2 regions of the Nocardia sp. 348MFTsu5.1 genome follow, and region 1 is predicted to be linked to the other one. Evidence: predicted binding sites of a transcription regulator. Region 1 holds the regulator's gene; the other holds the start of a gene.
What was found. The regulator LexA, encoded in region 1, represses DNA repair genes until DNA is damaged. The targets are predictions, from matches to a motif close to CGAACANNTGTTCG.

Region 2: H290_RS27490 (HNH endonuclease signature motif containing protein) is a predicted target of LexA. The motif match lies at 1,284-1,297, and genes of this name have one in related genera.

What each region holds. Positions count from the first base shown of each region.
Region 1 covers NZ_KB911514.1:259,404-262,552, forward strand. The annotation lists gene hflX (GTPase HflX) at 1-289, shown strand, start outside; gene H290_RS0113780 (acyl-CoA dehydrogenase family protein) at 403-1,545, shown strand; gene lexA (transcriptional repressor LexA) at 1,628-2,347, opposite strand; gene H290_RS31170 (LysM peptidoglycan-binding domain-containing protein) at 2,538-3,044, shown strand; gene nrdR (transcriptional regulator NrdR) at 3,135-3,149, shown strand, end outside.
Region 2 covers NZ_KB911509.1:286,307-289,455, reverse strand. The annotation lists gene H290_RS0101320 (MFS transporter) at 1-1,112, shown strand, start outside; gene H290_RS27490 (HNH endonuclease signature motif containing protein) at 1,320-2,870, shown strand; gene H290_RS0101310 (S9 family peptidase) at 3,045-3,149, shown strand, end outside.

The DNA.
Region 1 (3,149 bases):
TGTGCTGACTCAGTTGAGGAGCCTGTTCCCCAAGGCGGTCTTCATCTCGGCCGCCACGGGCGAAGGTATCCCGGAACTTCTCGAGCGGGTTCGTGAGTCGGTGTCGAGGCACGATGTCCACGTCAGTGTCCGAGTGCCGTATTCCCGCGGTGATCTGGTCTCACGCATCCATGCCGAAGGCGATGTGTCGAGCGAGAAGCATGGTGCCGACGGCACCGAGATCGTCGCCAGCGTTCCCTCGGCACTGGCCAATGCACTGGCCGAGTTCGCCGCGCCCCATCTGTTCTGAATCCGGGCCTGGACAGGTCGTCTTGCCCTGACTGAGCGCTCCTTGGGTTGAATGTAGAATCCAGTTACAGTTGCTGGCAACCTCGTTTGGACACCCTCGTTATGGAGACTTTGATGGAACGCACGATTTTCGAGCCTGAGCACCTCCTCTACCGCGATTCGTACCGCAGCTTCCTCGAGCAGCATGTGGCGCCGCACCACGCCCGCTGGGAAGAGCAGAACATCGTCGATCGCGACGTGTGGATCGAAGCCGGTAAGAACGGCTTCCTGGCCGTTGACGCGCCCGAGGAGTTCGGTGGCGGCGGAGTCGACGACTTCCGCTATCAGTGCATCGTCTCCGAGGAATCCGCACGCGGTGGGTTCAGCGGCCTGGGATTCACCCTGCACAACGATGTCATCGCGCCGTACCTGCTGGAGTTGACCAACGACGAGCAGAAGGCGCGCTGGCTCCCGGGATTCACCTCCGGTGAGCTCATCACCGCCATCGCCATGACCGAGCCCGGAACCGGCTCGGACCTGCAAGGGATCAAGACGACCGCCAAGAAGGACGGCGATCACTGGGTGCTCAACGGATCGAAGACCTTCATCACCAACGGCATCAACGCCGACCTGGTGATCGTGGTCGCGCGCACCGATCCCGAGGCCGGCGCCAAGGGTTTCTCCCTGCTGGTCGTCGAGCGCGGCATGCCCGGCTTCGAGCGCGGCCGCAACCTCGACAAGGTCGGCATGAAGGCGCAGGACACCGCCGAACTGAGCTTCGACAACGTCCGCGTACCCGCCGAGAACCTGCTCGGTGAAGAGGGACTCGGCTTCATCTACCTGATGCAGAACCTGCCGCGCGAGCGCCTGTCGATCGCCGTGGTCGCCGCTGCCTCCATGGAGAAGGTCCTGGAGACCACCGTTCAATATTCCAAGGACCGCAAGGCTTTCGGGCGTTCGATCGGCAACTTTCAGAACACCCGCTTCCTGCTGGCCGAGCTGGCCACGTCCACGACGACGACGCGCGTGTTCGTCGACCACTGCATCGGGCTGCTGAACGAGAAGAAGCTGACCGTCCCCGATGCCGCGATGGCCAAGTACTACGCCACCGAGAATCAGGTGCACCTGATCGACCGCTGCCTGCAGCTGCACGGCGGCTACGGCTACATGCGTGAATACTCCGTCGCGAAGGCGTTCCTGGACTCACGCGTGCAGACCATCTACGGCGGCACCACCGAGATCATGAAGGAAGTCATCGGACGCAGCCTCGGGGTCTGATCACTCAAACATCAACGCGCCGAACGGCAGAAGGCGGGTGCACCGGATCTCCGGTGCACCCGCCTTTTTCGCATGTGTGTCTCTAGAGTCGCCGCATCACTGTCACAACTTTGCCCAGGATGACCGCATCGTTGCCGGGGATGGGATCGAATACCGGGTTGTGCGGCATCAGCCACACGGCGTCTTTGGTGCGCTTGAAGGTCTTGACCGTGGCCTCGCCATCGATCATCGCGGCCACGATGTCTCCGTTGTCGGCGACGTTCTGCTGGCGTACGACCACCCAGTCACCGTCGCAGATCGCGGCGTCGATCATCGATTCGCCCACCACCCTGAGCAGGAAGAGCGAACCCTCGCCGACGAGTTCCTTCGGGAGCGGGAAGACGTCTTCGACGGCCTGTTCGGCGAGGATCGGGCCACCGGCCGCGATCCGGCCGAGGACCGGGACAAATGTCGGCGTCGGAAGTGATTCGTCGGGTGCCTGCACCTGACCGGCAGCCGTGGCCGGGTTGAGGTCGGTGTCCTGGATGTTTACCGCGCGGGGACGGTTGTTCTCGCGCTGCAGGAAGCCTTTGCGTTCGAGTGTGCGGAGCTGGTGGGCGACCGACGACGTCGAGGTCAGGCCGACGGCGTCACCGATCTCCCGGATGCTCGGCGGGTAGCCGCGCTCGCGGACCGAGGCGCGGATGACCTCGAGTACGGCTTTCTGGCGGGCGGTCAGTGAGCCTTCTGCCAGCGGTCCGGTGGCGACCACGGTGGTGGCGGCTCCGTCCGACGGCGTCGGGGGCTGGGTTGTATCGGCCATCAGGTCCTCCAGTTCGTGCGGTATCGGGCGGGGTCCATGTGGACAAAGGTAGTGCAAATCATCACAAGTCTCAAACATTTGTTCGATCAGGCGTGGCGCTTGTCGGAACCCCGTGATACAAATCGAACACTCTTTCAATCGAACGAGTGATCGAATGCACCATCGATCCGATGATCCGAGGACTGAACCCATGACTGCAGCCACCACCATCATCCGGCCGGCCACAGCTCGGCCCGTTCACCACGCCGAGAGCGCTACCGTTCCGCGTACCAAGCGGCCCTTGCGGCCCGCGGACACCGCCCGTCCGGCCGATCGCCGGCTGCCTGCTCAGCGCCGCGTGGCCGTCTCCTGCGCCGAATCGCGCAACACCGAACAACGAATGCCGACCGCTCGCGAGAAGGTCTTCGCCCGTCGGCGCGCCTGGGCGGCCGGCGCCGTCGCGGGAATCGGTCTGATGCTGATCGTTGCATTCATGACCTTCTTCGGCGGCGTGATGGAGCAGTCTGCTGATCCGGGGCGCGTCGGCACCCAGGTCGTCCGGGTTCAGTCGGGGGAGTCGTTGGGGGCCATCGCTTCCCGGATCGCACCCGAGATGCCGGCCGAAGCCGTCGTGGCAAAGATCATGGAGCTCAACGCGATGAGCAACTCGGCATTGTCGGTGGGGCAGGCGCTGGTCACGCCGGTCTACGTCAGGTAGATGATGCAGGGGCCCACAGCCCGGGCGGTATCCTCGGAACCACAGCGTCTGGTCACTCCGCCCAGGCCGTCGACCGTCGAGGAATCGTGCATGCATTGCCCGTTT
Region 2 (3,149 bases), on a different contig from region 1:
GGATCATCCGTGACGAGTTTCCGAAGGAGAAAGTGCCGGGCGCGGTTGGAATGGTCGCTGCGCTGACATCTGTGGGTGCGGGGCTGGGTACCATCATCGCCGGTCCAATCGTCGACGTTCTCAGCTACCACTGGCTTTTCTGGATCCCGCTGATCATGACCACGATCGCCGGTGTCTCCGCGCACTTCCTGATCCCCGAGTCCCGAGTCCGGACTGAGGGACAGGTCAACTGGATTACCGCTTTTCTTCTCTCCGCCTGGCTCGTTGCCTTGCTGCTCGCAGTCAGTCAGGGGCCGACCTGGGGCTGGGCCTCACCACGCGTCATTGGACTGTTGGTGACCGCTGTGGTCGTGTTGGTGATCTGGATCTTCGCCGAATCAAGGTCGTCCAACCCACTGATCGACATGAAGATGATGCGGATTCGCACCGTGTGGACCGCCAACCTTGTTGCGCTGTTGATCGGATTCGGCTTGTTCGCCGCACTCGGATTCGTCCCGCAGTTCTTGCAGACACAATCCTCAGCCGGCTATGGGTTCGGTGCGTCCATCACGCAATCCGGGTTGATGATGCTGCCCAACACAGTGGCGATGTTCGTGTTCGGGCTCGGCGCCGGTTGGCTGGCTGCACATTTCGGCTCGAAGAACCTTCTGATCGCAGGAGCCGCCATCAGTTCGGTCGGCTACTTCTACGTGGCATTTCAACACTCGACCGAGCTGGACATCTACATCGCGATGTCGTTTACGGGTATCGGGCTTGGCCTCGCATTTTCGGCAATGGCGAATGTGGTTGTCGCGGCGGTACCACCGGAACAGACAGGCGTTGCCAGCGGGATGAACGCGAACGTTCGCACGATCGGTGGATCGATCGGTGCGGCGCTCATGGCCACGGTTGTCACGGCCGGTGCATCGCCGTCGGGCCTGCCACAAGAATCCGGCTACACCAACGGATTCATCATGCTTGGTGGGGTGGTCGCGATTGGGGCCGTTGCCGCGATGTTCATACCCAAGATTAAGCGAGACAACAAAACCGGAGTCGAAAAGTCTGCCGATCTGTCGCACGCAGAACTCGCGATGGTTGCTGGCGGGACGCTTGCGGGTGATGAATCCGAGTGAGCCCTAAGCGGGGCTAGTGTTCGTCACCACTAGCGTCGTAGCCCCGTGAGACATTGCGTTCGAGGGCACCCTCCGGTGGCACTAGATGCGCTGTGGCGGTGACTGTGTCGAGACTGGTGAACCGTCGTCTCGTCATCGTCGGAGGGCTTGTCGGTGGGCCGCGTTATCCTGGGAACATACTTTCGAAGAGTTGATCCGGGGGGGTCGATGTCGGATACACCAGCAGCCACGTCGGTTCCGGACGCGGTCAGTGCGGCCGCCGAGGTGGAGGCGGCGATCGAGCGGCTTCTGGCAGCTGACCTTTCGGTGCTGTCCGACGAGCAGAGCGCCCGGCTGGTGGAGAAGATTGAGGTCGGATCACGGAAGTTGTCGTATGCCGGGTTGACTGCCGCGGCCGGGATCGATGCCCGCCGGGCGTACGCGAAGGCCGGGTATCCCTCGACGTACGGGTTTTTGAAAGGTCAACTGCGCCTGGGTGATGGTGCTGTCAAGCGCCGGATCGCGGCGATGAACAATCTTGTCTCGCGGATCACTCCGACCGGTGAGGTTCTCGATCCGGTGTGCCCGGCCACCTCAGAGTTGCTGCGGCACGGGGTGATTGATCTCGACCACATTCACGCAATCTTGGGCACTCTCGACGAGATCCCGTCGAATATTGCGGCTGAGGAACGTGAGAGCGCCGAGCGGACGATGGCAGGATTCGCTGCCGACTACACCCCGACCCGCTTGTCTGCGCTGGGTGATCGGCTGATCGCGCATCTCAATCCCGACGGGTCGTTGACCGACGAGGGTGATCGGGTCCGCAAACGCAGCCTGCACCGCGGGCGACAGGACAAAGATCTGATGGGCAAGATCACTGGTCGTTTGGATCCCACGACGCTGGCGTTGTTCGATGTGTTGCTGGCTATTTGGGCTGCGCCCGGTATGAATGATCCGGGCAACCCTGACTCACCGTCGGGTGCTGCTGATGATCCGGCGATCGATGCCGATGTGCTGCGGGCGGCGGCGCAACTCGATTCCCGTAGCCAGGACCAGCGCAACCACGATGCCCTCTCGGCGATGCTGAAGTATCTGATTTCCTCTGGTCAGCTCGGTAACACTCACAATGGTCTGCCGGCGCAGTTGATCATCACGTTGAGCAAGGCTGACCTGGAGGCCGCAGCGGGTGTGGCGCACACCGCAACAGGGGTGGACATTCCGGTCCAAGACCTTATCGATCTGGCCGCCGACTGCGATCCGAATCTGGCGGTGTTCAAAGACGGTTCCAGTGAGGTCCTCTATTACGGGCGGGCGCGCCGTGGTGCTTCGATGTGGCAGCGGATGGCGATGGTCGCCGCCCAGCGCGGTTGTACTCACCCGGGTTGTGATCAACCTGCGGCGTGGTCTCAGGCCCACCATGGGGCAAAGGATTGGGCCGATGGCGGATTGACCGATATCGACAGTCTGGCCTGGGCGTGTGGGCCGCACAACCGGATAGTCGGGGACGGACCCGGTCAATGGCGAACGTTTGTTGTTCCTGATGGACCCGACGCGGGCAAGATCGCTTGGGTTCCACCGGAATACATCGACCCTGAACGCAAACCCAGAATCAACCGGGTCCACCACCCTGATGAAGCATTGGCGCGGGCACGGGCGGCACTTTTGGCCGAACGCCGCGAGGCGGCCGCCGCGCGAGAACGCGAGCTCCGCGGCGAAGCGCCCGGCGAGTGCGACTCCGATCCCGACCCCCCCGAGGTGGATGATCCACCGCCACACTAGGTGCCGCGAAATGATCACTCCGATTCGATCGGGAAAGCCTCGACGCTACGCCATGATTCGGCAACGTGTGCATCGTTGTCGAATTGAACTCGGAATGATTGTTGGGCTGGTCGGTCGCCTCGGGCTGTGGTCTGATCTGCGAGAACGCAGCAAAGACCAGGAGCGAGGCAACGGGTGAGACGGTATCGGTGCCTCGTCGCGCTGGTGGGTGCGGTGACGGTCTTCTCCATCATCCTCACCAGTTGCAGCGTCGCACCTGTTCATACTCGCGGGCTGTCG